DNA from 4 places in the Microcoleus sp. bin38.metabat.b11b12b14.051 genome. Region 4 is predicted to be linked to each of the others. Evidence: riboswitches for the same ligand, from Rfam matches in the RefSeq annotation. Region 4 holds a riboswitch; each other region holds the start of a gene.
What was found. A riboswitch is a leader RNA that binds a small molecule or an ion and turns the genes downstream of it on or off. The one in region 4 is predicted to bind cobalamin.
Positions count from the first base shown of each region.

Region 1: another riboswitch for cobalamin. It lies ahead of QZW47_RS15025 (DUF1636 domain-containing protein); the one in region 4 lies ahead of QZW47_RS22640 (fatty acid desaturase).
Region 2: another riboswitch for cobalamin. It lies ahead of cobG (precorrin-3B synthase); the one in region 4 lies ahead of QZW47_RS22640 (fatty acid desaturase).
Region 3: another riboswitch for cobalamin. It lies ahead of QZW47_RS04540 (energy-coupling factor ABC transporter permease); the one in region 4 lies ahead of QZW47_RS22640 (fatty acid desaturase).

Region 1 covers NZ_JAAFKD010000012.1:180,043-187,869, reverse strand. The annotation lists gene cobW (cobalamin biosynthesis protein CobW) at 261-1,295, opposite strand; gene QZW47_RS15025 (DUF1636 domain-containing protein) at 1,680-2,090, opposite strand; cobalamin riboswitch at 2,112-2,276, opposite strand; gene QZW47_RS15020 (DNA-directed RNA polymerase subunit alpha C-terminal domain-containing protein) at 2,533-4,035, opposite strand; gene QZW47_RS15015 (hypothetical protein) at 4,035-4,823, opposite strand; gene clpX (ATP-dependent protease ATP-binding subunit ClpX) at 4,921-6,303, opposite strand; gene cynS (cyanase) at 6,667-7,110, opposite strand; gene QZW47_RS15000 (hypothetical protein) at 7,583-7,827, shown strand, end outside.
Region 2 covers NZ_JAAFKD010000049.1:18,483-26,309, forward strand. The annotation lists gene cphA (cyanophycin synthetase) at 1-664, shown strand, start outside; gene QZW47_RS28970 (hypothetical protein) at 1,177-1,851, opposite strand; gene QZW47_RS28975 (hypothetical protein) at 1,848-2,063, opposite strand; gene cbiE (precorrin-6y C5,15-methyltransferase (decarboxylating) subunit CbiE) at 2,474-3,679, opposite strand; gene QZW47_RS28985 (hypothetical protein) at 3,864-4,502, shown strand; adenosylcobalamin-variant (AdoCbl-variant) riboswitch at 5,119-5,226, shown strand; gene cobG (precorrin-3B synthase) at 5,388-6,905, shown strand; gene QZW47_RS28995 (hypothetical protein) at 7,051-7,179, opposite strand; gene QZW47_RS29000 (precorrin-8X methylmutase) at 7,202-7,827, shown strand, end outside.
Region 3 covers NZ_JAAFKD010000003.1:21,517-29,343, reverse strand. The annotation lists gene QZW47_RS04560 (SPFH domain-containing protein) at 1-959, opposite strand, end outside; gene QZW47_RS04555 (DUF2207 domain-containing protein) at 1,515-2,411, opposite strand; gene cbiQ (cobalt ECF transporter T component CbiQ) at 3,345-4,151, opposite strand; gene QZW47_RS04545 (energy-coupling factor ABC transporter substrate-binding protein) at 4,148-4,480, opposite strand; gene QZW47_RS04540 (energy-coupling factor ABC transporter permease) at 4,484-5,203, opposite strand; cobalamin riboswitch at 5,264-5,411, opposite strand; gene QZW47_RS04535 (Uma2 family endonuclease) at 5,607-5,900, shown strand; gene QZW47_RS04530 (FAD-dependent oxidoreductase) at 5,910-7,484, shown strand; gene QZW47_RS04525 (DUF3370 domain-containing protein) at 7,626-7,827, opposite strand, start outside.
Region 4 covers NZ_JAAFKD010000025.1:36,684-44,510, reverse strand. The annotation lists gene QZW47_RS22660 (hypothetical protein) at 1-274, opposite strand, end outside; gene QZW47_RS22655 (hypothetical protein) at 403-828, opposite strand; gene QZW47_RS22650 (hypothetical protein) at 987-1,529, opposite strand; gene QZW47_RS22645 (hypothetical protein) at 1,655-1,855, opposite strand; cobalamin riboswitch at 1,893-2,038, shown strand; gene QZW47_RS22640 (fatty acid desaturase) at 2,113-3,300, shown strand; gene QZW47_RS22635 (methyltransferase domain-containing protein) at 3,489-4,481, shown strand; gene QZW47_RS22630 (hypothetical protein) at 4,746-5,294, shown strand; gene QZW47_RS22625 (methyltransferase domain-containing protein) at 5,560-6,339, shown strand; gene QZW47_RS22620 (cupin domain-containing protein) at 6,456-6,785, shown strand; gene QZW47_RS22615 (Crp/Fnr family transcriptional regulator) at 7,272-7,827, opposite strand, start outside.

The sequences.
Region 1 (7,827 bases), on a different contig from region 4:
CCTTGACAGATTCTAGGTTTGTAGTGAGGACTTTAGTCCGCATCCATAGAAGAAGGACTAAAGTCCTGACTACGAACCTTGACAGATTCTAGGTTTGTAGTGAGGACTTTAGTCCGCATCCATAGAAGAAGGACTAAAGTCCTCACTACGAACCTTGACAGATTCTAGGTTTGTAGTGAGGACTTTAGTCCGCATCCATAGAAGAAGGACTAAAGTCCTCACTACGAACCTTTGTAGGTATGACTAATGACTCCGCATAATTAATTGCCAATTATAGCTGCAATTCGATCGCGCTCCAACTCTCTACCAATAATCACCAGCTTGGTTTGGCGGAGTTCCGAAGGTTGCCAAGGGCGATCGTAAAAACATTCTATACGATCGCCCACACCTTGCAACACCATCCGCATCGGTTTGTTGGGAACCGCCACAAACCCCTTAATCCGATAAATTTCTTCCTTCTGCATCAAGGATTGCAGCTTTTTCACCAAAGCTTCCGGTTCAAATTCGCGATCGGCAATAAAGAAAGTCGAGTTAATATCATCATCGTGCTCGTGTTCCTCTTCCGTGTCGTGGTGACTCGGGCGGGACTCCAAATCATCCTCAACCGCCGCATTAAATCCCAACAGCACATCGGGGTTAATTTCGCCACCCTTGCAAGGCACAATTTTCACACTCGGGCGCAACTCTTGCTGCAACCAGGTTTGAACTTTCTGGTGAGTTTCGGCATCTACGCGATCGACCTTCGTCAACAGTACCATATCGGCACAGGCCAACTGATCTTCAAACAATTCCTCGATCGGCGTTTCGTGATCCAAACTATCATCAGCCTCTCGCTGCGCCATCAAAGCATCGATATCGCCAACAAAAGTACCGCTAGCCACAGCCTCGCAATCAACAACCGCCACCACACCGTCAACAGTAGCGCCCGTGCGAATTTCCGGCCAGCGAAAAGCTTGAATCAAAGGCTTAGGAAGAGCCAGGCCCGAAGTCTCGATTAAGATACAATCAATTTGGTCTTTGCGCTTCAACAATTCCTGCATCGTCGGCAAAAATTCCTCTTGAACAGTGCAGCAAAGACAACCGTTTGTTAATTCTACAATATTGCTGGTGACAGTTTCTTCGTCATCGCAAACTTGGCAATCGCGCAGCAATTCACCGTCAATACCGATTTCGCCAAATTCATTAACCAAAACAGCAATGCGGCGGCCTTGATTGTTTTGCAACAAATGGCGAATTAAGGTAGTTTTGCCACTACCGAGAAAACCAGTAATAACTGTAACAGGAATCTTGTGCATTAAATTTTTTCTCAGGTTTAAATGTATGGTGTGCAACGCACACCATTCTTCAGTCCGCGGAGGCGGACTTTGTGTGTGTAGCAGCGGTTTCAACCGCCGACTCTGATCTTTGAATGTATGGTGTGCAAAGCACACCATTCTTCAGTCCGCGGAGGCGGACTTTGTGTGTGTAGCAGCGGTTTCAACCGCCGACTCTAATCTCTGATCTTTACTCTTCAGTCCGCGGAGGCGGACTTCGTTTGTGTAGCAGCGGTTTCAACCGCCGACTCTGATCTTTGTTTGACAAGAAGCGGTTTCAACCGCCGACTCTGATCTTTGTGTGTGTAGCAGCGGTTTCAACCGCCGACTCTTCTAAATGCACTCTCCTAAATGCACAACTCAACTCTAATTTCCCAGCGGCGGAATCTTCGCCAAAACGCCTTTCTTCAAAGCTTGAGGACGCTCAGCCCAAGGCAACAAACCATCCGGTTTAGCATAGTATTGACTCGCACATTCCAGTACAGCCTCGACGCTTTCCGGCTCATTCGCAGGCAAATCACCAAACAAATAAGTATACTTTCCAGCAGCAGCAAAAGACACGGCACAAGAGTGACTGCAAGCACTCATGCACTCAACTTCCCGAATATCAAATTTTTCTGAAAACTCCCAATCTTGAGCGAGTTTCAATAAATCTTCCATGAATTGTTGGCCGCCGCTTTTACCTTCGCGCTTGCCGTCTTTCCAAACACTAGCGCAAGCAGTGCAAACTAAAAGACAGTGTTTTGTGCGTACAGCCGTGTTAGTTCCATTCATCATCCATACCTCGTAGATGCGTTCAAAAGTGAGTTAGATATCGGCGGGCATTCTGACTTTAGAGGTGAAGGACTAAAGTCCTTACTACAAACCTCATTACAGTTGCGGGACAGCGCCGGACTTGCACCGAACTTTCCCCGTTTCCTCTGGCGGCTGCTCCCCGCTAGAACCGATCGCGAATTCAAATCCTACCACACTTGCCGCCCTTTGCCAAAAAAGTTATCTTGGTAATGGCGATTTTTAATATCTAGCTACATAAATTAACTCGGTTCGTAGTAAGGACTTTAGTCCTCTGATATTTCTGCGGACTGAAGTCCTTACTACGAACCTTATGAGCACTTTTCCCGACTTTTCTACACAGGGCTATCAAGTAACCCGCGAACTTGGATACAACAGTTTGGGCGGCCGCGTTACCTATTTTTAGGGAACTGGTATTAGCTTTTAGTTACATCCAGATTGCTTGAGCAACTGTACTGCGGATTCGCTTTAAATTTTCCATACCTATCTCTTTAAGCTTTAACAAAGACTCGTCGCTGGCTTCTACTAATTCTGACACCGTGAGGTATCCAGCAGCTTTCAATATATCAATTTTGCGCTCCGTGAGTCCATAAGGATATACGTGAGATTTTTTTAATTTGCTAATATCTTCCCTTAATATTAGCATTTCACCATGCTCAGGTAATTCAGGCAATTGAATTTTAAACAACTCACTTGTTTTGTGTAATTCTAAAGGCTCATTTCTCTCATTTTTTTCATTTAACCACCTAGTATAAATTTCATTGGTGACCCGAGCGCCACGAGTCTTTTCCAGCAATGTGCATAGATTCAAGCTATATCTTGTTCCTCGTCCTCTCGATTTCATTGCCCGTGAAACATCTCGAATTGAAATAAATCCAGTATATTCAAGTAGTTCTAACGGCTTTGATAGACGTTGTGCAATTTCTCTTAAAATAAGTACATTCTGCTTATTTTGCTTGCCAGCATCCTGAAATATTGATTCTGCAATCTCGGTTGCAGGATCGATCATTAGTGCATATATACCAAGTTTTGGCTTAAGCTCTTCAATCAATGGCCAATAGTAGTTACGGGCCAGGTAGATCAGTGTCTTTGTGATATTGGCGTAATTGATCTTACGTTTCTTACAGTTGTCAGACAGATTATTCCATGCAAATATAAATCCTCTCATATTTCCAAGTACAGCCCTTCCCATAAACCCCGCAACATTTTCTAAAGCAAATTGACCAGAGAAAGACTCTTCAGGAAGTCGCTCAGAAAACCTTTTTCTAATTATCTCGGCAAAGTTGGTATTATAGTCTTCTAGTTCATCATTTCTTGAAATATCGATCACCGTAGCATCATTATATACATCAAACCTTGTTCCAAAATTAGTAACTCCAGGGTAAATAGCAGCTTTACACGATATTACACTGCTCGATAAAGTCCGAAATATATCGAAAAACTCATGTAGCGGAGCTTCCCGACCAATGTGAGCCGCGTCATCAAATAAAATAACTATTCTTTTCCCAGATGCACTCGATAAACTAGATAATTCTCTCTGAAGTGATGTGATGTTTGGCAAAGCCTCAAACTCAGAGAGATTAGCTGCTTTAATAATTGTCCTATTTACGGCATCAATTATTAGCTGACTTAACATTTTTTCATACTTCTCACCTTCACTTCTGAGTAATTCAAGATGACGAAGACTGATGTATATGCCAAATGTAGAGCTTAGATTATTTTCAGGATACATTCTTCTTGATGCTTCTATCATAAGCGCACTTTTTCCGCTACCACGTGCCCCTTTTAATAAGACTGGGCCATGAGCAATCAAATTAGAAATAAAGCGCTGCTCTTGTTTTGAGAAATAATGCAGTTTCTCAAACTCTTCAGGCGAACAATCTTCTGCGGCTAAGATCAGCGATGTATTTTCATAAATAGTATTAACCATTAGAAAACTCCCATTTCTTGAATTTCTTGATAAGCTGCGATTGCTTCTGGAATATCGAGTTTATTTAGTGCATGACTGACAACAGAAACAATTAGTCCAAGGGTAGCGATATTACGAACAGTTTTCTCAATCAGCCGTCTAGTTGTTTCTCGATCCAAGGCTGAACTTAAAGGAATCACCAGTTCGTGATGTATTCCTTTTGAAAGTTGAGAGTATAGACTTGAAAACTCATTTAAAGTTTCATTATAGAATCTTTCAAAATCCTTTCTTCTAAGATCGGCTATCCATACATCCCCACTGACATCTTTGATTGCATCTAACATCTTGTCAAAGTTAGCAGACCATATTAGTTTCTTATAATAATCTCCAAGCAGAGCTCTAGTAGGGTTTTGCAGTGACTTATCAGCCCAAAGATCCGTAACTTTGTCCGCTAAAACATCACCTTGCCAACGTATAGACGACTTATTAGGCTTATCTATTTGATAATTGGGCTGTTTTTGACATTCCCTAAGTAAGAGGACTCTAAAAGGATCGAGCCTCGCAATTAGTGCGGTACATCCCAATTCCAGTATACTTCTCCCTAAAAATGGGGCAAATAATGAAATTTGGTTATCACTCAGGGATTCTAGTGTTACTAACTCTTTAACAACATTATCAATTGACGCGGACAAATGACTTAGCACCTCATCAATATCACCTCCATCAGAAACTACATTTCCACAGAGTAGTTTGGCTAATGCTGACTGATTGCTTACTGGCTCATCGGCACCTGATTCATTAGAACTCATTTTATTTTACGGCAACCCGATCGACAGCTTCCAAAATTTGTGCAATGCACACCTTACTGCTTGCAGGGTGCGCGCCGCACACCCTACAAACTACAAATTAAGCTGTTTCGTGTTGTTTGTGCCATGCCGGATGCCACAGCAATTCGGCAGTCGATCGCTTCTCGACCATTTCCTTGGTAATCTTACAGTCAGCAACATCCTTGCGAGAAGGCAACTCGTACATCACATCAAGCATTAACTCCTCCAAAATGCTGCGGAGAGCTCTCGCGCCGGTTTTGCGTCGATAGGCCTCTTGGGCGATCGCCCGCAGCGCATCCGGGTCAAATTCCAACTCCACGCTGTCCATCTTCAACAGCTTCTGATACTGCTTCACCAGCGCATTCCGGGGCTCAGTCAAAATCTGCATCAAAGCCGCCTCATCCAGCGGCGAAATCACCGTCACCACCGGAATCCGCCCGACAAACTCAGGAATTAAACCAAACTTGACTAAATCATCCGGCTGTACCTGCTGCAAAATATCAGCCGCCCGCTTATCCTTCGCGGGTAAAGTCGAGTTGCTTTCGGTTTCTGTCGGCTGAATAAAGCCCAAAGATTTTTTACCCAAACGCTGTTCAACTATTTTTTCTAAACCGACAAAAGCACCGCCACAAATAAATAGAATCTTGCTCGTGTCAACTTGAATAAAATCTTGGTAAGGATGTTTGCGGCCACCTTGCGGGGGCACGTTAACCACCGTTCCTTCCAACATTTTTAGCAGCGCTTGTTGCACTCCTTCTCCCGATACATCTCTGGTGATCGAAGTGTTTTCGCTTTTGCGAGCAATCTTGTCAATTTCGTCAATATAAATAATCCCGCGCTGTGCGGCTTCGACATCAAAATCAGACATTTGCAACAGGCGCAGCAAGATATTTTCTACATCGTCGCCGACATATCCAGCTTCTGTCAGCGTCGTCGCATCGGCTACTGCAAATGGGACTTCGAGCATTTGCGCCAAACTCTGCGCTAACAAGGTTTTGCCGCAACCTGTCGGCCCGACTAGCATGATGTTGGATTTTTGCAGTTCCACATCGCTGTCCGGGGCAGACTTGCCGCTGTCTTTGGCTTGGTCTACGCTCAAGCGCTTGTAATGGTTGTAAACTGCTACAGAAAGGACTTTTTTTGCTGAATGCTGGCCGATGACGTGGTTGTCTAAATGCTGTTTAATTTCTGTGGGTTTGGGAATTTGGGCTAGAACAATTTTCGATTTGTTCGATCGACCCTGGCGTTTCGTTCCTTGTCCCTGAGACTCTCGCACCTCTGACTGGGGAACCTGTTGACCAATTGTTTTGCTGGAGTCAAAAAACTCCTCTTCTAAAATTTCATTGCACAAATCAACGCATTCATCGCAAATGTAGACGCCGGGCCCAGCTATTAACTTGCGGACGTACTCCTGCGACTTGCCGCAAAAGGAGCATCTGAGATGGGAGTCATATTTGGACATATTTAGCCTCTTTCTTTACGGTTGCGGTTGCTTGTTTCGACTGGGGAGTTGCGCCGGATCGATCGATTCTCGCCCTAGAATGGTTTCCCGAGCGGACACCCAAGCCAGTCAGTCGATTTTAGATTTTAGATTTTAGATTTTAGATTTTAGATTTACTCCACGGATAAATTTTGGAGGTTGAACCTTCGTCTAAAACTTAGGGCTCTACACGAGTTAAGTCAGGGGGTTGTCTCAATTTTTTGCCTGATCAAGCTTGGCGTTCTCTATTTCTAAGTTAACACTTTTGAGGCATGACTCATTAGTCATTACTCATGCGACCAAATTTTAATTTTTTATTTTCCCTGGTAGTAAAGCTGCACTGGCTTACCATTTTTTGTATTCCAAAAATTTTCCCGACATAATTATTTTCACTCGATCGCCTTTTGGGTCGGCTTCTTTCTCGACATCCAAAGTAAAGTCGATCGCACTCATAATCCCGTCACCAAATTTTTCATGGATCACTGCTTTGAGTGGCATCCCGTACACCTGCATAATTTCATAGAATCGATAAATCAGCGGGTCAACTGGAACTGCTGCATCCAAAGAACCTTTTAGCGGAGGTTCGCAGAGCACCGCAGCCGTCTCGCTATCCAATCCCAAAGCCGAGACAATTTTTTCGGCTTCATCGACCGATGCAGTAGCTTGACGGTAAATAACCGCCGCAATCCAAACTTCATCACGACCCAAAACTTTTTCCAATTCTGCAAAACTAATTCCCTTAGCTTTTTTAGCAGCTAAAAGCTTTTCCGTTATTTCACAAATTGCCATTAAATATTCTCCAACTTACTGCCCTGCTAGATGGGAAATTTGTATCATATTTTGGTAAACTTGTCAATAGCAAACTCACAAAAAAAACAGCATCTATCCCTCGCAACTTTAGTAAAAGCTGGTCTTGTTAATCCGCCCAACTTGCAACAGATCGCTCCCCAAATAACTGATATAGCAATCGCCACAGCGGTGAGGACATAAATAACCTCATGAATAGAGCCCCTCGTCCATAGCAGAAACGGTTTGATTTTCTTTCTCTGCAACTGTCAACTGTCCACTGTCAACTGTCCACTGCTATAAAAGCCCTGCGGCAATGGTACAGTTGGCAGTATATGTAGTGCAAATTACACAAACCCAGGCATTCGGCAACAGGCAAGCCTGCCTCCATTCGACGGTGCCAGCCTCAGGCACGGGTGGCAATATCCCACAGCTAAGACCCCTTTACCCCTCACAACCTAGGACTGACAAAAGTATGGAGATTCAGACCAAAGACTACACCATTGAGTACGATCGCGCTACTCAAACAATCACCTGCTGCGGCTCGTTCCGGCTCAGCCAGACGGAAGAATACGCCCCGATCGTCGATCTGCTCAACAGCGTTGCTGACTCCTCGCCAAACACAATTACTCTAGACTTGCGAAAGCTAGAATTTTTAAACAGTTCGGGAATTAATATTGTCTCGAAATTTGTGATCAAAGTGCGCCAGCAAAAGAATAT
Region 2 (7,827 bases), on a different contig from region 4:
GCTAACAATGGGCGGGCGCGCGCCGTTTATGATTGCTAATGCTTTGGCGGCTTGTTTGGCGGCTTTTGCTCAAGGAGTGAAAATAGAGGATATTCGATCGGCTTTATCAACATTCCAAGCATCCGTCGGGCAAACTCCGGGACGGATGAACCTGTTTAACTTGGGCAGCTATCACGCTTTGCTCGACTACGCCCACAACCCGCACAGCTACAAAGCTTTGGGCAGTTTCGTCCAGAATTGGCAGGGAATGCGAATCGGGGTAGTTGGTGCGCCTGGAGACAGACGAGATGAAGATTTTGTCACCTTGGGCAAACTTTCCGCCGATATGTTCGATCGTATTATTGTCAAAGAAGATATTGACAGACGTGGGCGAGAACCCGGTGTGGTGGCTAAGTTAATATGCCAAGGTATTGCTGAGGCTATTGCCGCACGCACCCCAGATCAATCCAAAGTTCAATACGAGTTGATTCTCGACGAAACAATTGCTGTTAACAAGGCTTTAGACGAAGCGCCGAAGGGCAGTTTGGTGGTGATTTTACCTGAAGGTGTCAACAAAGCTCTGACTTTAATTGAAGCCCGGAAACCGATTAAGGAATCTGTGGCAAATGTCGTTAATGTCGATCGGCTTCAAGAGTCGCGGGACAGCTTGAAAACTTCGGTGTAAATCAAGGCTAAACTCTGAAGTTTGATTGAATTAATAGGTTGGGTTTAATTGTCTTAAACCCAACCTATTTGTTTGAGGAGTTATAGCAATCGCCACAGAGGTGAGGACATAAATAATACCATTTTTTTAAAATTATGAGAAACTTTCATGTAAAGGTAAAGGAAATAATTACAAAGCCCAATTGTTCTGTATCTCTACCATATCTTTAAAAAATGGTATTACCATAACAAAAATGGTTCGTAGTGTGGACTTTAGTCCGCAATAAGAGCGGACTAAAGTCCACACTACGAACCTTATACCATTTTTTTAAAGTTATGATAGAGTTTTATCAAAAGGTCAAGGAGATAACTACAATGTCCAATGGTCGTTTATCTCTATTGCATCTTTAGAAAAATGGTATAACCTGATGAATAGAGCTGATATCCCATAGCATAAACGGTTTGATTTCCTTACTCTGCAACTGTCAACTGTCAACTGTCAACTGCTATACGTAATTCCTGATTTTTAAACTTTTATTCAGCTTCTTCGCTAGAATGCAGATCCTTCAATAGTTTAGCTGCAATTGCAATGAGCTCGTATACAGAGTTTTCCGTAAGTTGTGTGCTTTTGAAGCCATGAGCAATAGGATTGCGTAAAGAAAGTGAATTCATTAGCAACTGATACTCAGATTTAGAAATTACGCCCTCTGCTGTTAGTTTTTTGACTAAATAATGCGGCTCTAATCTTTGCAAACTTAACTCTTCTTTTTGGGCAACAATCCTCAAAGTTGCCTCAACTAAAGACCAGGAATATAGCATAGCCGACTCTAGATGTTGTGTGACAAGTTGCTTAGCGACTTGCAAGCCCAACTCTATTTCAGACTCTTGAAAAGAATCCTCAGCTTTGGGAATATCTACTGCATCCTCAGAGTTAGTCATCATTAACTCAAACCTCCAACCAGGATTTTTTGCTACTGCTTGGGCTAAATATTGAGTAGACGATGAGTTGAGTGAAGTGCGCGATTTGACTTCAATAATCACTGACTCTTCCCCCCGACGCACGATCAAATCTGGGGGATAACTTTTGAGGAATTCAGGTAAATCTTCAAGATTTGGAGGAAATAAAATTTCATAACCTTTCTGACGATACTCCTCTGCTATTTTTAGCAATTGCTCTCTTTCTCTGTTTGCAGTTAGGGTTGCCATCATGTCAGTACCTCTGGATCAGGAGCATCAATTACGAGAATGTGCAATAATTCATTACCACGGGCAAATCCTTCCGCTAGAATCGAGGTCATATTTTCTACTTTAAAGTTAGTTGATAAATTCCTCTTGCGGGCGAGGACATCAGTTACTTGATCGTCATCGACATAGGCTAGCCCGATAATTGCATCTTGAATTGGCTTTACTATAGAACCCATTTGACATCTTTGAGTTTTTGGGTTGGGTGACGAGAAATACCGAGATTAACCCGGTTTCTGAGATTTACGCCCGGGGCAAGAAACCGGGTTTCTACGAGTTTTTGGGTTGGTTACGAGAAATACCGAGATCAACCCGGTTTCTGAGATTTACGCAGAATAGATATCAAATGAGTTCTATATTGTCCACATCGATTTTAACAGAATCGTAGAAATAAGTTATCTGGAGCATAACTAGACCAGTAGCTGTTTTCTGTTCCGAAGACCAGTATTTTTCAGCCTCTTCCCTTACCGTCACTTTCCAAGCTTTGAGAAGAGCTCGCCTACGAGCTTGTTGTGATACAGGTGGGCCATCTACTATGAACTCAAATCTCGCCAAAGTATTTCTCAATAGAAGATTGGGAATTACTTTATCACTTAACTACCGCCCACTGAGTAATCGGTGCTAGCGGTTTCCAACCGAGAAAAGATCCGATCGCCCCAGCGCGCTGAATCCCAATTCTAATCAATTCTCCGCCATGCAAAGAATGCCATTGCAGCACCGTAAGTTCACTCTCAATAGTCACCGCATTCACAACTAATCGGCCACCTTCACCTAAAGCATTCCAACAAGTTTCCAGCAAAGCTTCTGCGGTGACACCGCCACCGATGAAAATTGCATTTGGTTGAGGCAAATTTGCCAAAGCAGCGGGCGCGTCTCCCGCGATGATTTTGAGTTCGGGAACACCCAAATTAGACGCATTTTCGGCAATGTATTCCAGTCTAGTTGCATGGCGTTCGATCGCGATCGCCCGACAACTCCGATGACTCCGCATCCACTCAATCGCGATCGAACCGCAGCCCGCCCCCACATCCCACAGCAACTCCCCCGGAATCGGCGCTAACGCACACAGCGTAACGGCTCTAACCTCCCGTTTCGTCAACTGTCCATCGTGGCGATAGGCTGCATCCGGTAAGCCAGAAGTGCCCGAAAGCAGCAGAGTTTCGCGATCGGCTACAACTGCAATGGCGATCGTATTCAAATCGGCTAAATCCGTCGCATTCCAAGCTGCTGCAACCCCCTCGATCCGCCGTTCCGCCTCCGACCCCATCCGCTCGAACACTGTGATTAAACTGCTGCCAAACCCCCGCTGTGTCAACATTTTCGCTACAAGATCGGGCGTATGTCGATCGGCACTCAAGACTAGCAAGCGTGTACCGGGAGACAAAGCTAGGGCGATCGAGGCGATCGGGCGATTTGTTAAACTGAAAGTCTCAACATCCGCCAGCGCCCAACCCAAACGCGCACAAGCCAGACTAAAAGCCGATGCTGCGGGAATCACAATCATTTCCGAAATCGGAATGCGGCGCAACAGCGTGACACCAATCCCGTGACACATCGGATCGCCGCTTGCGAGCACGCAGACAGACTCGCCGCGACGGCTGATGATGCTGTCGATAGTTGCTTGTAGCGGCGAGCTCCAAACCAAGTGTTCGCGAGTGTCGTCGGTTGGTAGCATTGCGAGGTGGCGCGCGCCGCCGACAATGATTTTAGATCGATCGAGTAACGATCGGGCGATCGGGCTCAATCCCAAAAGTCCGTCTTCCCCAATTCCCACCACCGAAAGCCATTTCTGCATTGCGCCCTGACTGCTAATTACTACTTATCAATTTTCAATAATAATCTGGGATTGCTATTTTATTGAGAAACACTCTGACTTGAATTGTATAAATCTTTGATTGATACATCTAACGCAAATGAATCGTCAAAAACAATCAACCCTGATTATCTACGGAATTGCACTTACACAATCATTAGGATTAATGAGTTGTACAGCATTACCTAACTTCAATCCGCTTAAGATTGGCGAGCATAAAGCTACCCCTTGCCTCGATTACAAATTTGAAAATGTCAACCCTTTAATTGTAGGTAAAACGACTAAAATAAAAATAGGAGAACGCAGTGATTCTGATTGTATCGTATCAGCGTTTGCCCGTTCCGATAAATCTTGGGTATGGTTGTCTAAAAATCCAGGAATTATCACAATTGTTCCAGATGGAACTGTAACTGGAATTGCACCGGGAAAGTTTGTTGTGTTGGCTAAAAAAGGTAAAGAAACACTCCAGATGTCCGGTACTGTTTATCCGCAAGATTGGAATGTTCGGATTCAACCGGAAGTGGCAACAGTGCGCGTGGGCGATCGCATTACCTTTGCAATGATAGCTTCTGATTCAACTGGTAAATTACTTCCCCCGATATCTTGCAGCTTTCGGACTCCAGACTATCAACAATATGAGCCTAATGTACCCCGCAGACCTGACAATCCGACACCTTTGCTCGATCGCTCTTTTTACCACATGGGCGCAGAACCTGGCACATTTCGAGCGCTACGCCCCGGAAACATTACGATTACAGGCAAAATGGGCGATCGCCAAAAAGAAGCAAAATTAACTATCAAATAAAATCAGCGTTGTTATTTTATGAATCTTCGCAACCAAATAATTGTGACATTTACTGTTTATCCACTGCTCGTATATGTGATAGCATATGGGATGGTTTGGATTAGCCCATATTGGTACGACGGCAAACCAGACCTAGAATATATCCCAGTCTCAGAACGTTGGTCATTTGCTCTCATTGTATGGTGGTTTTTGCAGTCTTGGTGTTTGCCATTACTCTTTGGTGCAATAGGGTTAATTTTATATTTGGACAAACGAAAAAATCCACCACACAGCTAGAATAGGTGAAAAATCTATCAGATGTTTATTAGACCTTTTGCAAAAATACCTGGGACGGGCAAGATGCCCATCCCACAAAAATTTTTTCTCTTGTGGGATGGGCATCTTGCACGTCCGAAAATTTGATTAAAAGGATTTTTGCAAGAGGTCTATTGTACAGTCCTGGACGAAAAAAACGTATTTCTGTCACTGCGAGGCTGAGGTAGAAATCTCAAAGCTTTGCTACACCTGGAATATTCCTCTGTACTGGCGAGATCCTATTAGCAACTATACAAAATAACCAGCCATTTGTTAAGAAATTTAATATTTTTCGCTGCGGGCGATCGACTTATGATACATTTCTGAAACCTGAAAGCGGGAAAGTCCGGTGCAATTCCGGCGCTGTGCCGCAACTGTGAAAGTCAGAATGCCGATTTCAGGGCGCTTTTGGCACGTTTACCAGAAAAAATTGGTTTAAAGCCTCTCTTTTGTAGGGAGAAATTAAAATCAGATTATTGATGACTCCAATCGTCTCCCTGACCTGGAGAGGTCGCACTCATCTGTCAACTGTCAACTGTCAACTGTCAACTAAATTGTAAGTTCCCTGCGTCGCACGGGGAAGGAGATTATTTGTTAGCTTTGACTGATTTACCGACTTGTCCGGGCTTATTTTACGGTTCCCAAGCCCGAGACGGAGTTTTATCGAGGATGCGGATTCCGGGGGGAATTTTAAATGTACAGCAGTGTTGGTCGATCGCCAATTTGATCGATCGCTACAGTACCGGCTCTTTGCAAGTCACAAATCGGGCAAATTTGCAAATCCGAGAATTGCACTCAGAAATTCCCCCGTCGGTTTGGCGCGAGTTACAGGAATTGGGATTAGCATCTCGCCGCGTTGAAGTTGACCCAATTCGCAATATAATGGCAAGCCCAACAGCAGGAATCGATCGCCAACAGTTAGTTGATACTCGCCCGCTGGTTGCAGCTTGGGATGATTATTTGCAAACTCATCCCGAATTATCGGAACTTTCCGCTAAATTCAGTATTGGCTTTGACGGCGGCGAAACAGTTTCGATCCGCAATCTACGGAACGATATCTTATTAGTAGCAGAAAGAATCTCGACCAAATCCGAAATAGTTTTTCGGCTGTACTTGAACGGCGATACAGGAATTATCATCGAAGAATCGCAATGTATTGCAGTATTAGCAGCCCTAACTAACGTATATCTTGAATATACCAAATATCAGCCTCGAATTAATGGCAAAAAACCGCGCTTACGTCATCTACTCGCTGATTGGGACGCTGAAATTTACCTAGAAAAAGTAGAGCAAAACTTACCGTTTGCATTCCGGCGAAGGTCGATCGATCTTTCAGAAAGAGACATCTCCCAAAACTCTTGTGGGGTAGGCATCTTGCCTGCCCCTGAGAGGCTTTTGACCGCACATTCAAGAGCGATCGCACGCAACAGCAATCTAGGCATTCACCCCCAACGACAGTCCGATTTCTCCTACATCGGCATTGCACTGCCTCTCGGTAGGCTAGAATCAAAGCAACTGCGAAATTTAGCAAATTTAGCCCAAAATCTAGCCAGCAGCACCCTGAGACTAACGCCGTGGCAAAATCTGGTGATTTCCGACATCCCCAACCCCCAGGTTTCTGAAGTCAAACAGCAAATCGCCGAATTAGGATTGCACTCATCCGCAACTCGCCTAGATTCTTGCTTAATTGCGTGTGCCGGTAGCAGTGGCTGCGCGTCATCCGCGACAGATACTCAAAGTGACGCCCTAGCAATGGTAAGGGATTTAGCCCAAAAACTGACGATCGACCGATCGATCAATATCCATTTCAGCGGCTGCGAAAAGTCCTGCGCCCAACACCAGCCGATTGACATCACCCTAGTAGGAACTCAGATTCAACGAGAAAACCAGACGATCGCAGCTTACAACATTTATGCAGGTAAAAAAGACTTACCCTTTGGACGGCAAATCTTCCCAGCTATCAGTGTACCTGAGATGCCCAGGGCGATCGAGCGAATGTTGCGAGTGTACCAGCAAATGCGAGAACCGGGTGACTCATTCAGTGAATTTTGCGATCGATGGGCGATCGCAAAATTGCAAGAATTTCTTATTCCCAAAAATCAGAATTAAAAAAATATATCCCATTAAAACAGACAAATTGTAATAAATTCCCCTTCTCTTTCTTCCTTCGCGCCTTCGCGATTCATTAAAAAAGCTATTCCACAAATCAAACAAACCACCCATAGCAGTTTCAAATAAAGTTAAGTACAGTCTTTTAATTCCCAATTTCCAATGCCCAATGCCCAATGCCCAATGCCCTGTTTGGCCAATGCCCAATGCCCCACCCTTCGACTTCGCTCAGGGCGAGATGCCCCATGCCCAATGCCCAATGCCCAATGCCCAATGCCCCATGCCCAATTATTTAAATGATTGACTACATCCGAGACGGAACAGAAATATACCAAAAATCCTTCGCCACAATCCGCGCCGAAGCAGACTTGTCAAACCTACCACCAGACTTAGAAACAGTCGCAGTACGACTAATTCACAGTTGCGGAATGATCGATATCGTTAAAGACTTAGCAGCTTCCCCCTTTGCCGCCACCCACGGGCGCCAAGCCCTCGCAGCAGGCGCGCCGATTCTCTGCGACGCCCGCATGATAGCCGAAGGCATCACCCGCAAACGCCTACCCGCCGACAATCCAGTGATTTGCACCCTCTGGCATCCCGAAGTCCCGGAATTGGCGCGGCAAATCGGCAATACTCGATCGGCAGCAGCCCTCGATTTGTGGCTAGATAAGTTAGATGGTGCAGTTGTCGCGATCGGCAATGCCCCGACTGCTTTATTCCGACTGCTAGAAATGTTGGATGCTGGAGCTCCGAAACCGGCGTTAATTCTGGGTTTCCCGGTAGGATTTGTGGGGGCGGCGGAATCCAAAGCTGAACTCGCTGCCAACAGTCGGGGAGTGCCATTTATCGCGCTACACGGGCGGCGCGGTGGCAGTGCGATGGCAACAGCAGCCGTGAATGCGTTAGCTAAAGAGGACGAACT
Region 3 (7,827 bases), on a different contig from region 4:
TGCGATGCGCCGACAAAGGAAATTACTACACCTACATAACCGATCGGCACTTCGGTCATCTCTACCTGTTCCACTTGCACAAACCAAGGATTGAGGTTCCACGAACCCGATAGAATTATCTGTTCTTGCAAGCCCCTGCGACCGCCACCTTTGATAAAAGATTGCGCTTTTTGGAAATTGTTGTGACCGGGAATTATCGGGCCGGCGATTTCACCTTCATCAATGGGAACTCCGTCTAGTATGGTCACAATTCCCACACGATCTGGAGCAAGTTTGTATACTTCAAATTCCCACGGCTCCATACCCTTTTGAGCAGCATTGGCTGAAGTGATGACTTCAAATATAGCTGTATTGATCCGATAAGTACCCGTGGTGATTACAGCTAGCTGCCGTCCTTTTTCTCCGCCGTTGGTGAGGAATTTGCGGGCATTTTGGAAATTGTCGCAATCGACGACTGTACCTAAAATGCGATCGGGAGGAATGGTGGCTCCGTCATTGGCAATAATTAAACCGATTTCATCTTGAGGAACGACTACAACTGGTTCTTTTTTAATGCTATATTGCCAGGGAAAATAACCAAAATGCCAGCCTGGAGGAAGGGTGTCTGCTTGCAAACCTCCTTCACCATCGAGAGCAATTAATCTACTGGATGGCAAGTTTTTACTGGAAAATTTCTTGGTGACAATTCCGACTTCTCGTTCGCCGATCGCAATTAACCCCAAAATCCAGCCAATCTTAGGTATGAACATAAAAAATACTACAAGTCCTCCAACGGGATAGATCCACATCGGGATGCCTATTCCTTCATTCTGGGGTACTTGGACTTGTTGGGGTTGGGGCGGTGGTGGATTGGTTTGAGCGGATGCTGGTGGGGCGATCGCGCCGGCTGTTGCGATCGTGGTTGCTACAGATAGTGTTAGGGGTAAAAGTTTGCGGAACCAACCTGTTAATTTAGTCATATTTTTCTACCTAATTTAAGCTAGGATGTACGGAAAATTTGTTAACTAAGATAAGTATTAAACTAATTTATTTGAGTGTCAATTCATAAAAGTCATTGGTTTAGTTCATAAAAGTCATATTTATAAAATCTTTTGTCATAAATTGCGAATTATTGTACTCAAAAATTAGCGAGATATCATGTCTGGTGGCGCAATAAGTAAGGTTTGTAGTGCGGACTTCAGTCCGCTCTCATGCTGCGGACTGAAGTCCGTACTACGAACCCTTTTTGTTATGGTAATTGACCGGACATGATATAAGATATCTCTCGCCCAATGTTATAAATGAAAGGCGATCGCACTTTTGGACAGATTGTGCGATCGGCGTAGCTATCCCGTAGGGAATCGGCTTTATGCAAATATTGCCCGCTAAACCAACGAGAATACGAGAATTATCAACAATAGTTGTGGATGCGCGGGTGGCCAGAAACCGGGTTTTTTGCGACAATACTTAATTACAAACCACAGATTAAGTAAAAACCCGGTTTCTTTGGTTGTGATGCGTAATTTCCGTGGATATCAACCACCGCCACCACCGCCACCGCCACCACCACCACCGCCGCCGCCACCGCCACCGCCACCGCCGCCACCACTATCATCACCACCACCGCCACCGCCACTGTTATAAACACCGCCACTGCTACTGTCATGGCTCAAGAAAAGCAAGACTAACAGTGCTAGAAAAGGAGCAAAGCTTATAGGAAAACCTCTTCCTTCCGAAGAAGATTGAGATTGGTTGCCAGTTTTTTGCCAGCGAGGTTGAGGCACATTAAGAATTGGCTGGGGAAATGCGATCTGCACTTCTAATTCTTGTTCCGGTAGGACAGGCTGACTTGCGACAAATTCATAAGTTTTACCATCTACTTGGCTAGGACTAGCTGGCGTACCAAAGTTTTTAAACGAGACAACTTTACCTGACAAAGCTTCTGGTAATTGAACTCTAACTTTGGCAGTATTAATCGGGGCTTTGCGACCGGATGAAATGGCTTTCCAATAAACTTGAGTATCCTGACCATCTAGTTGCAATCCACCTATTACTCGATATTTTAGGACAAAAGTATGTGATTCTGGTGCTTTTAATTGATGTTGCCAACGAATCCAAAGTTGATTGTTTTCATCAATCCCGGTGGTACTGGCAATGATTTGATTGTTTTCGGCAACGGTGACATCTTTAATCTCATCGACTTTGCCTAAAGGAATATAGCGATATCGTTCAGTATTGTAGTCGGCTGTGAATACATATTTTTGGGTTTCGGTAACTAACATATCTCCGTTGGTCTGAACGTCGATGATGACGTTAATATTTTCCCAGTAGAATGGTACTTCTTGAGCGGCTACATGAGTGACTGTGACTAGAAATATGGTCAATAAGGTGGTGCAGAAATAAAGTATTTTTTGGAGTTGCCTTTTGTTCATAAAATGATTCCTACTGAACAGCTATTGATTACTATTATTCAATAGGTTTCTGGTCAGGTCAATTCATAAAAATCATTTGTTTAGTTCATAAAAGTCATATTGATAAGTCTACACAAACGATGTCCGAAATGAGACGGCGGTTGAAACCGCGTCTACACAAACAATGTCCGCCTCCGCGGACGAAAGAAAGATGGGATGTACGGTTGAAACCGCGTCTTGTCAAACAATGTCGGAGATGACACGGCGGTTAAAACCGCGTCTACACAAACAATGTCCGCCTCCGCGGACGAAAGAAAGATCGGACGTATGGTTTCAAACCGCGTCTACATAAACAATGTCCGAGATGACACGGCGGTTGAAACCGCATCTTGTCAAACAATGTCCGCCTCCGCGGACTCAAGAAAAAAACATGATTTTAATGGTCAATTCTTCAACCTGCGAAAGCAGGTTTGGTTTGTATAGATGCGGTTAAAACCGCGGATTCTTCAACCTGCGGAGGCAGGTTTTGTTTGTGTCGCCGCGGTTTCAACCGCCGGGTATCCTGACAATACTTAACAGGGTTAAAACCGTGCAGATAACACGGCGGTTTAAACCGCGTCTACATAAACAATGTCCGCCTCCGCGGACTCAAGAAAGAAACATGATTTTAATGGTCAATTCTTCAACCTGCAGAAGCACGTGAGTGTTTGTATAGATGCGGTTAAAACCGCGGATTCTTCAACCTGCGGAGGCAGGTTTTGTTTGTGTCGCCGCGGTTTCAACCGCCGGGTATCCTGACAATACTTAACAGGGTTAAAACCGTGCAGATGACACGGCGGTTTAAACCGCGTCTACATAAACAATGTCCGCCTCCGCGGACTCAAGAAAATAAGATGATTTCAACCGCGGATTCTTCAACCTGCGGAGGCAGGTTTTGTTTGTGTCGCCGCGGTTTCAACCGCCGGGTATCCTGACAATACTTAACAGGGTTAAAACCGTGCAGCCAAATACAGCTTCAAATGTGTATCTGCGCGAAGGTTTGTAAGGGTTGGAATTCCAAACGCGCAATTCTCCGTTGAAGCCACGCGAGGCTAAACTAAGGGAAACTTGACGGTAGTTTACTAATGTTCGTTGCAATAATTGCCCGATTAAAATGCCTAAACTGTGCATTCCTAATTTCCAAGTGCGATAGCCACATCGGGAGTTTTGGGCGATCCAAATTTCATCTGCGATCGCCAATAAGCTAAAAATAAAGCGATACATTAGTAATAGCAGTTCTGTGACTAACTCTGGACACCTTAGTTTGCGGAGGATTTGCAAGATTTCGGTAAATGGGACTGTCAACAGGATGAAGTACATACAGCTTGTGGATGCGATCGCGCGCGCTAACAATAAACTCACCTGATATATGCCAATACGACTCACATACAGATAAAAACTGCCGATGTTAATCCCCCAACCTTCCCAAATATCCCATTGAATTGTCGGAATTCGATCGCCCGCAACCGCACCAATCGCCAACGCCGGCACACTCGTCAGCAAAAACATCAGCGGTAGCAACAGCAAGCGCAGATAGAGTTTCGCGGGAATTCCTGCATAAACAACGATCCAGATTGTCAACCAAAGGGCGATCGACAACTGCACCGCGACATGGGAAACTAGAGACAGGATTAATAGGGCGATCGCAAATGATAGTTTGTGAGCTGGCGGCAACCCCCGTAAGCGATTTGTATAAGCCAGACTATCAATCTGATGGTTCATTCCGAGGATTTCTTGTCAGATTGTTGCCCAGATTGCGATCGGCCTTTATACAACCCAATCACGTAGCCAACTACGCCCGCCCCCATCGCTGCTTGAGACGCAAACAATAGACTGGAGATTTCGCTGCTAGCAGGCTCAAATAAGTGATTGAACCAAGGTTTATAACCCGGTTGAATTTCGGTAATTGCTTTCTTAGCTTGGTCATCCGTACCGCCGTATTCACCCCGGACAAAAATAAGAGGAAATGCTGCCAGAACAATCACTGCAACCGCTAACAGCCAATTTTGTTGCGAAGTAGCTTGCTGATTTTTGGTAGGTTTTTGATTCACAATTTATGACTCCTGTCTCAATAATTTCAAAGTTTCCAACTCCGGCTTTCCGTAAGAATGTAGCCAATTCCAGACCAATACAGTCAGCAATCCCTCAGCGATCGCCAGAGGAACTTGAGTAATTGCAAAGATGCCAGCAAACTTGAGAAATGAAGTCATAAAACCGCCAGTTGCTGCCGGAAAAGCTAACGCTAATTGTATCGAAGTCGTCAGATAAGTCAGCAAATCTGCCAAAGCCGCCGCACCAAAAATTGCCGCCCGCTGACTGCCAGTTCGCAACAGCAATCGATAGATAAAATATGCAGCAAAAGGCCCGACAATCGCCATCGAAAACATATTAGCGCCCAACGTTGTCAAGCCGCCGTGGGCTAGCAGTAATGTTTGAAACAACAGCACTAAAGCCCCCAATACAGCCATCACCGAAGGGCCGAACAAAATTGCACCCAAACCTGTACCCGTTGGGTGAGAGCAACTCCCCGTTACCGAAGGAATTTTCAACGCAGAAAGCACAAAAGTAAACGCACCCGCCAAAGCAAGTAATAATTTAAGTTCCGGGTGTTCTTTGGTAATTTGGGCGATCGATCGCAAACCGAATACAAAAAAAGGCAGCGCCACCATCCACCAAAACGCCGCCCATTGCACCGGCAAAAAACCTTCCGAAATGTGCATAGCTGCGGCCGGTGTTGCCGATGCTAGGACAAGATAACAACTCAAGCCAGCCATCAATCCCAAGCTGACCAATTTCCGATTTCTGGCCTTCACACTGAACCTCGCAGATGAGACAATCTAAACTAACGCATCGGCGGGCATCCTGACTCAGAAAGCAACAAGACTTTCATTACAGTTGCGGGACAGCGCCGGACTTGCACCGAACTTTCCCCCTTTCCTCTAACGGCTGTTCCCCATTAGAACCGACTGGTTAGATATAGTTTAGTCGATCGCGCAACTCTCAACCGATATTTTACAAAAATTATTTCAGATTAAATAACTCAATATCGCCTATCTTCTTCCTTCTCTTCCTTCGCGTCCTTCGCGCCTTCGAGGTTCGTTAAAATCTTCACACAATTCAAAATTATAGCTAAACAACTCAATGCTATAATATCAATGAGTTTTGAGGACAACCACCATGTTAGATTACAACTTTCCGAAGCACTGGCCCTCAGCCGACGAACTACCAGACTCAGACGAAACACCAGTGGATAACGAACTTCAAGAATTAATTCCAGGATTGCTAAAAGCAATATTGCTCATACTTTGGGCAGAACGCATGGACTGGTTTTTTGGCATAGATATGGGTCTTTACCATCACCCAAAAAAACCTGCTATTGTGCCTGATGCCTTCTTGAGTTTAGGAGTAAAACGGTTTTCTCGGGAGGAATTGCGTCCTATCGCAAAAATGGCGATCGCCAGAGGTAATTAAATAATGCTAATGAATTTGCGTTCTTACGACATCATTTGCTTTGGTGATGAAGTTCCAGGAGTTCTAGCCGTTATCTCAGCCGCCCGAGAATACCGCCGCCGGACAAACCTTTATCCGCGAGTTTTGCTGATGTCTAAAGGAAGCTTGCAAGAAGGAATTGGCGGGCATTTAGTCAGAGGTGGACTCGCTTATTTAGATAGAAGTCAAATCAGTCAACAACTGCAACAATCTTTAAATTTAGATACCTTCGGTTCACCGCCGACAATCTATCAAGAACTCCTGCAAAAATCCGGTGTCAGCGCGATCGCCCTTGACCCCCGCAAAGCCAGTCCAGCGCTGAAAGCAATGCTGGTACAAGCAGGAGTCGCAATCCTCAGCAAAGTAGAAATTAAATCAGTTAATAAAGAAGGCAAAAAAATTTCTAGCATAATTACCTCGACAGGGACAGTTTATGCAGCCAAACAATTTATTGATGCCACTGTCAATGGCGAATTAGCTCAAGCGGCAGGTGTGCGAAAGCTGAATGGATTTGAAACCTTTGGTTTGCCTAACTCAGAACTTCCTGTCACCCTAGTTTTTGAAACCCAAGGACTCAGTGTCAGAAGACTGAAAGAACTCGATTACCTTTATCTAAAACGCTTCACAAACCTTGCTGATTCCGAGGCTCAAAAATTTTTGCTAGCCGCTGCGGGTAAAGATGCCAAACTAGCAGAACAACTGCGCCAGGAAATGATCGACACCAGAGGAAACCTCAAAACTCTGTGGGCGGGGAACGATTACATCGATGTGCGATCGCCCGCACTGTCTGTAGCATACCACTCGTTTAGAGGCAGAAAGCTATCTTTTCCTGAAACCGGCATAATTTTAGATGAGGGAAATATCGCCATACTTCCCGATGATAGACTGTCGTGGAACGCGCTGTTATTTGCAGTCACCGGCAGCGAAGCAGAAGCCTTAGCCAGAAGCGGCAGCAAACCCACAGCTAATATGCAAAGAGAGATGCTATCTGTAGCAACTTGGCTGAAGAGTTTGGGAGCTACTTCTGTTACTTCTGCCTCAGAACTTTATATCAGACACGCCGGGAACGTGACGGGAGTTGTAGAACCTTTAACCGGCGCACAAATGCTGCTTGGTGGCGTACCTGCTAATGAGGCACTCGGCACATTTAGCTATCATTTTGATGTTCGGGGAGGCATTCCGAGCCTTGGCGATAAAGCAAACAGTCTGGGGTGGTTTAAAAGCCTGAGTTTCAAACAGCCAACCTTCAATATTGGCATCCGCCACGCATTGATAAAAAACATTCCTAACCTGGCAGTTGTCAGTCCCTGCTCTGGATTTGAAGGGTTTGCGTGTTCTGTCGGCAGAATTGTAGAATTCAACGCCGCAGTTGGTCAAGGTATCGGTATCGCCGCCGTTAATGCTATTTTAAATAACAAAAATCTAGCAGATATATCTAACCGAGAAGTGAGACAAGTTCTCGCCCAAACAAATCAATTACCTAAAATTTTTGGAGTTAACAACAATACTGATGGAACGCTATTAGCACAATTCGAGACTCTTGTAGGTGCCGACGCCATTGCATAATATCCAGCGGGAGCACTCAGCAAAGCAAGTCCGCATCCACGTTGGTAGTGCGGACTCCCTTCCGCTCCCTGATTGAATCACAGCTTGACTCAAACTTTCGGAGTCATTGAACTTTAGCCCGATCGAACCTTTGACTAACCGCTAATTACTCGATCGCACAGTCAAAACTTGCGGAGGCGTCGCATCCGGCGGATACAAGAAATCCACCTGAACCAAACGGCGTTCCCCCGGCTTCATATTCACATTCACCAAAGCTTCCCCCTGCTGTCCCCGGCGCTGCACAATGTGAATGTAGCGCGTCAAAGTTTTGCCCGAATCATCATTAAACATCACCCGCACCGTA
Region 4 (7,827 bases):
TCACGCTCAATCGCTGGGCCGGGAAGTAATGAATGTCTTGAGCGCTAAAACCGAGATGTGGAAAAGTTGGGTCAACAATACGCTCGTTGAGTTCAATCCAGCTATACTCAATGGGTTTGTAGGGCGCTCCGGGTGCAGCTAAAAATCCTTGGACGTAAATTGCGCCTTCGGTGGTTAAGGCTGCTTTAGAAGCGTTATCAAAGCAATTTTTCCGGTTGCTTTTGATCCGAGTGGCGATTTCAATAGAAAGTGTCTCATCTAACAGTTCGCTCATAATTCCTTCGAGTCGCGTGTGCGATCAGATTGTAGCAAATTAGAGGCGTAAAGGCTTCAATACAGCATTTCTGTCGATCAGACGCCGTTTGTGCCTCCAGGAGTTATAAAGTAACCTAATCCTCGATCCTAGGGACAACTGGATGCCAAATCGGGATGCTGGATATCCATTTGATCGATCGCCAAACGAAAGGTTTGTTGAGACTTTGCGATCGCAGCTTGAACAGATTGATCACCGTCGGCACGATCGCGCAAATATTGTCTACCTGCTCTCGCTGGGACTAACCGGGCTTCTGAACCTGTCGCTGCACATTTTCCTAAGTGTTGATTTTGCTTTGCTTCCAAAGTTACAATATTGAGTTTTTGGGCAGCATCTAATGCTTTTTGATACTGAATTATGGCAGCATCAAAGTCTCCAGTTTGTTCTAATCTAGCTCCCTCAATCCAAGGATCGTTGATTTCATTTTCAAAGGGGCAATCTATCGTTAATTTACAACTTTCTGCTCTAGCTACACTAGACAAAGGTATCAACAATATAGCCAAAGTTCCAATCATAACCATTAAGTGTTTCAACATACTAGACTTGTTTTAGAAGCATTTTGCCGTTTTACAATAGTAAATGCACCAGATGACAGTAGAGAATATACCAAGGAAACATCCAGGAATTAAGTGTTAATCAGAAACCCAAAATACAAAAGAGAATAGTTTTACTCCTATTTGAATCTCTGAATAATGCTCTTGCCTCCTTCTCTGGCACTCTTCTCTAATGCCTTCTTTTGTGCATCTTTAAAATCCATATTCACCCGTCTTTTTTCAATCAGTTCCGCTAACAAACTGCCGTTTTTAAGTCCGAAAATAAAGGTTTGACCGCTATGAAAAAAACGAATAGCGTAAACCTTGCCAGTTTCTGTAAACCAGTATCCCATGCCATCGCCCACTTCTATGTTGGCTTCTGAGGCTGAGACAATTCTGGTTTTACCATTTCCTTGATTCACGGTACAGATGCGATAGCGAACGGATTTTTCTGTTTTCAGCTTTTCGTTGCAGGGCTGTTTTTCGATTTTTTCAAAGTTTCTATGAAAACTCTCGCCTAGTTCCGCAGGAGAAAATATAGCAGGCTCAATTGTGGCTTCTGCGATCGCCTGTTGTTTGGTGTGCGCTGTATTAGGTGAAATAGCGATCGGTTGGGCGATCGCACTAGGTACAGTTGAGGCGATCGCTACCAGCAAAGATCCTAATGTCAGTAGGCGGAGCATTTTTAATCTTGATAAATTTACATTGACATGATATAATATTTTGATTATTTTAGGATAGTTTTCAATATTTTTATAGGTCTGTGAACGAGATTGCTCTGCAAAGCTTTAAAGCAGAATACCAAGACTTACAAGCAGCCCAAAACCACTAGAGAAGAACTATAGCCTGCTTGAGATTTCTGGATTACCGCAGTTTTTTCGTGAAAGTCGATCGCCCATACAGCCGGCAAATAACCAGTTTTCGGGAGTCGCCACAGTTTGCAAAGTGCGATCGAAAGGGTAGTTGAACCCGGAAGATAGTCATTGCGGGCGCTGGTGACAGGTTTCACAGTCTTTTCTGCAAACAAACCAGAAATGTGATAACCTCATACAAGTGCAAAAATCGGTTCCAACAAAAAATAACCGTTGGAAGAGACGGGGAAAGTCCGGCGTAAGTCCGGCGCTGTCCCGCAACTGTGATGAGATTTTACAGTCTCTTAGTCAGAAGGCCCGCCGATATTGCAAATCTGTTCTTTTTCGTCTACGAGGTATAGATGATAGTTGATTTAGCATTTTTACAATTGACGTACTATGGCGAGAAATTGGAATGAAGAACGCCATTAAAAAGTCAGACTTTGTGCTAGCTCCTTACATAAAAAGCAACAATTTTAAAGCTAGTTGCCAAATACTTAATACAGTAATTCCCTATCTATTTTTATGGTTTTTAGCATTTAAAGCTACTGCCCTTTCTGTATGGCTGCTGCCGCCGATTCTGGTCTTGATGACACTGTTTTCAGGACGGTGTTTCTCCTTGATGCACGATTGTGGGCACTATTCTTTGTTTAGTTCCAAAAAAGTCAATCGCACCGTGGGTTTTCTGCTCGGTATCATCAATGCAATTCCTCAGTATCCCTGGTCTAGGGGACACGCTTACCATCACAAAAATAATGGTAATTGGGATATGTATCGAGGCCCTTCGGCATTGACTACTACCGAAAAATTTGCGGCGCTCAGTACATTCAATCAAAAAATATATCAGGTGCTGAGACATCCGTTGATGCTGTTTCCTGGTGGTTTTTTCTACCTAATTATCAAACCAAGACTCGCGCTAATCTTGGGAATTGCTGGTTTTATCCGACATACTTTTGATTGTCTAAGTCAAGATTTGGGCATGGGTTTATCGAGAATCATTGCTTCTTATAAATCTAAACATTGGTATACGACGGCTGAGTTTTGGGATTTACTATTCAACAATATTTGTGTTGTTGGTAGCTGGCTGTATCTGGGTAACTTACTTGGGGTTGGGTTTTTCTGGAGTGTTTACTCAATTGTGATGACTTGCTCAGCGGCGATATTTATCTGTATCTTCTTTGTGCAGCATAACTTTGAGGGTTCCTACGCTCACAAAACAGAGGGCTGGGACTATCTGCTGGGCGCGATCGAAGGTAGTAGTTATCTGAAATTACCCAGAATTCTCAATTGGTTTTCGGCTGATATTGCTTATCACAATATTCATCATCTCTCTGAGCGCATCCCTAATTACAATCTTCGGGCGTGTCACAATGCTAATCTGCACCTGCTTGGTAATTCAAAAATCCTGACTATTTGGGAGATTCCTGATTGTTTCAAGTTCATTCTTTGGGATGCCGATTCTGATAGCTTGCAATCGATCGCATTATTTAGAGAAAAAGCAGAAACTCAATTAGTTAATGTAGAACACATGGCGGTTGAAACCGCTTCTATACAGACAAAACCCGCGACTCGACTTCGCTCGCCGAACACCTCCGCGGGTTGAATAACGAGCACTGAAAATTATGTTTTATGCTTCAGTCCGCGGAGGGGTTCGCTATCGCTTGTCGAAGTGCAGGCATCGTTTGACTTGACTTTCTGGCGGTTGAAACCGCTGTCTTATCTTATAATCGTTCAATTGCCAGATTTTTTTGGAATTTCAGTCTGTATTCAGCTTTGAAGAGAAGGTAAAAAATGAATTTATTTGTTGTTGTATTTGGAGTTTTGTTTGCACTGCTGGCGATCGCCCTTTTGATCTATTTAATCACAGCTCGCCCTTATCAATCATCCGACTCCGTGGCCAATTCCTACGACGAATGGACGGAAGACGGCATTTTAGAGTTTTATTGGGGCGAACACATCCATTTAGGCCATTATGGTTCCCCGCCACAACGGAAAGATTTCCTCGCCGCCAAATCGGATTTTGTGCATGAAATGGTGCGCTGGGGCGGCTTGGATCGATTACCTGCTGGTACTACAGTCTTAGATGTGGGCTGTGGAATTGGCGGTAGCAGCCGGATTCTGGCCCAGGATTATCGGTTTGCTGTCACAGGGATTACCATCAGCCCGCAGCAAGTTAAACGCGCCCAAGAATTAACTCCCCCCGATCTCGATTTACAGTTTCGGGTGGATGATGCGATGGCGCTGTCGTTTCCAGATGCGAGTTTTGATGTGGTTTGGTCGATCGAAGCTGGCCCACATATGCCAGATAAAGCCGTCTTCGCGAAAGAGTTGATGAGAGTCGTAAAGCCCGGTGGTGTGCTAGTTGTGGCCGATTGGAATCAAAGGGACGATCGCCAAATCCCGCTCAATTTCTGGGAGAAACCGGTAATGCAACAACTGCTGGATCAATGGTCGCATCCGGCTTTTTCAAGCATCGAGGGCTTTTCAGAACTTTTAGAAGCAACAGGGTTTGTGGAGGGCGCTGTAACTACCGGAGATTGGACGAATGAAACCCTTCCTTCCTGGATAGATTCTATCTGGCAAGGTATAGTTAGACCGGCCGGATTAGTGCGTTTTGGTGTATCGGGTTTCATCAAGTCTCTGCGAGAAGTACCGACTCTTTTACTAATGCGTTTAGCATTTGGTGCGGGGCTTTGTAGGTTTGGAATGTTCCGCGCCATCCGAGCAAATTCGCCCGCAGATTTAACAGCAGCAAGTTCTACTAAAACAATGACTGGTGTTTAGCGAGTGCCTGAAAAATCAAAAACTGTCCGAAGTCTTGGCAATACTTTGGACAGTTTTTGGCATTGGTCGAGTACCAGAAACCCAGACTTGCTGTATAGTGGACTATTTTTTATTTCATTTAAGTCCAGCGCTAAGTTTCAAAAAATGCGTTAAAAATGGTAGGACAAGCCAAGTAAGGCTTACAGGGCGTTAAAAAACAGTCCGGACTATTGAGAAGGTATAATGTATGCAGTCTTATAGTTAACTTTAAACAAATAGATTGCTATGACAGATAATTTTCAAAATGATGTCACTAAGGCTGTTAACTGCCAAGTAAATCTTGGTGAATCTGTTTTAGAGGCATATATGCTTCTAAGTAGTGAGAAGCGCCTGGGTGTTGAGAATATAGGAGCTACTTTGGGCTACTCAGATAGCTTTTTTTTCGAGCTAACAGAATGGGGGTCTGAAACGCTGAAAACCTTGCGCGAAATGGGTTTCTCTGGAGAAATAGTTTGGGCAAATGTTGTTAATAAAGGTCATGACCAAACAGGTTCTTTTTTGATAAAAACTCTTGGTATTCGAGATTTCGTAAAACTTATTACTTACGAAGCTACAAGTAAACGAAACTTAAAAGCTACTATTTTATTAGCTGCTTTTGCTGAAACAGGTTTAGAGCGAATTTTGGAAGATGCTTTTGCGGGAAGGTCTATAGATTTTATTCTTGAAAAAATTGTTCATTACAGCAAATGGACGTATGAGGAGCGGCAGGAGGTTTTTGCGTATAACCGCGAGGAGGTACGAGCTTTACGCATGGGATCTTCTGCCTTCAGTTGATTGCTGCGGGCCTTTCCCGATATTGTAGTGTGCGTCAGCCTCTTTAAATCTTTCGGATAACTGCAAGAATCTAGGAGGCTGACGCACCCTACGAGAATATAAATCGCGCTATTGTAGGGTGCGTCAGCATTTCTAAATCTTTGGGATAATTATCAAAATTCAGGAGGCTGACGCACCCTACAAGAATTTGAATATGAGCTAGATCATAGAAAGCTTTGGGAGAATTTGGCAAACTGAGAGTAAGGTTAAATAGGAGGTCAAATCAATGACCAATACTACTCTCAATTTGCAGACTGCACCGGGCCATGAAGTCCTAGCAGCGGCTGGTAAGAAAATGCTGAGGCCGGGGGGAAAAGTTGCTACTGAAATGTTGTTTGAATGGGCGGATTTTCAACCGGGCGAAACTGTTTTGGAGTTGGCTGCAAGTTTTGGATATAGCTCGATCGCCCTTGCTGAACGTTTTGGCGTTAAAGTAGTGGGAGTTGAGAACAATCCCGACAGTGTGGTGCGCGCCCGTGCTAACGTTGCAGCAGCGGGTTTGGGCGATCGAGTGGAAATTGTCGAAGGAGATATTTTGCACTTGGATCGGATCTCGCAACAGTTTGATTGGGTGTTGGCTGAAGCTATCCTGACGATGCAATCGCGATCGGGAAAAGCTAAAATTTTATCGGGAATTGGCGATCGGCTAAAACCAGGTGGTAAGTTTCTATCGCACGAACTTTTAGCCCGAAACCGAGAATCAGAAATCCACAAAGCTTTGTCGGAAGTGACTCGCGCTAATTCCACGCCTTTGTCTGAGTCGGGCTGGATTGCGGTTTGTCAAAACGCCGGTTTGCAGGTAGAAAAGTGTCAAACCGGGGCGATGGGACTCCTCAACTTCCGGCGAATGCTTGAGGATGAAGGGTTTGCGGGCACTGCGCGGATTTTGTGGAATGTTTTTAGTTGTGAGCAAATTCGCGATCGGATCTTAGCAATGCGTCGAGTTTTCCAGGATTACCAACAGGATTTAGGCTACATCATCATCTGTGCAACTAAACAATCTTAAACCTATTTCCCAAAATAATGTAACCTTGGGTCAGATTCAACCCTTCCATTCATCAGTCAGCCTCAATCTAAAATCCAAAATCTAAAATCTAAAATCGCATTACGGAGTCAAAATTTATGACTGCTACCATTTTACCATTACAATCTTCAGCAATCCAACTCCGAGACACAATTGAATATCCCGCCGCCGGAGTGCTGAGCAAAATTTTAGTCAAAGACAATAATTGTCAGCATACTTTACTTTGTCTGGCCGCAGGTTCGGACATTTCCGAACACACTTCTGCGCGGAATGCCACAGTTAATGTAATCGAAGGAAAAGGGATTTTGACTCTGGAAGGTAAGGACATTATCTTGGAACCGGGGGTGTTTGTATTTATGCCTGCTCGCGCTCCCCATGCTTTGAAAGCCGAAGAGAATTTGGCGTTTATTTTGACATTTTCGGAGTGAAAATAAGACCGGGTGAATGGAATTCGTGAGAATAAGACCGGGCGAATGGAATTCGTGAGAATAAGACCGGGCGAATGGAATTCGCGGCGACACAAACAAAACCCGCCTCCGCGGGTTGAAGAATGAATCCAATAATACCGGGCGAATGGAATTCGTGAGAATAATACCGGGCGAATGGAATTCGCGGCGACACGAACAAAACCCACCTCCGTGGGTTGAAGAATGACTCCAATAATACCCGGCGAATGGAATTCGTGAGAATAATACCGGGCGAATGGAATTCGCGGCGACACGAACAAAACCCACCTCCGTGGGTTGAAGAATGACTCCAATAATACCCGGCGAATGGAATTCGCCGTCTGATTTCTTTCTCTTGAGTCCGCGGAGGCGGACATTGTTTGTGTAGACGCGGTTTCAACCGCCGTCTTACGCGGACATTGTTTGTGTAGACGCGGTTTCAACCGCCGTCTTATTTTCAAGAAGGCTTTAATCTATCTCATCTCCAGAGGCGATATCCTCCAATTTTATCCAATCCAACACAGTAATTTTACCGCCTCGACTGTAGGATACAAACGGCTTAAGTTTCTTAAACAAACGCACGCATTCTTCATAGGTAATGCCAATACTGCGAGCAATTTGATAGTAGGGCAAACGTTTTTCCAAACATACACTATTATCCACAATCTTCGTGCCTTGCTCCATACCAAAATAATGAATAAATCTGGCCAGCCGGACGATCGCCCTTTCCGACACCAAACCATGCACAGTCTCGTGTAATTGCTGCAACCGCTGGTTAAAAACCGCCAAAATTCGCAAAGCAATCTCAGGATTTTGCCGAATTGCTGCTAGCAAAAATTCCCGTTCTGTGGTAAGAACTTGCACGTCAGTTTCTGCCGTCACCGTTGCCGGCGCAATTCCGTTACCGAGTAAAGCAGGTGCAGCAAAAATATCTCCCGGAAACAAAGTGCGGAGAATTGTTTCTTTGCCCGCCGCCGCTGTTTTTGCCACCCGCAACGAACCGCTCAAAAGCGTGTATAATTTT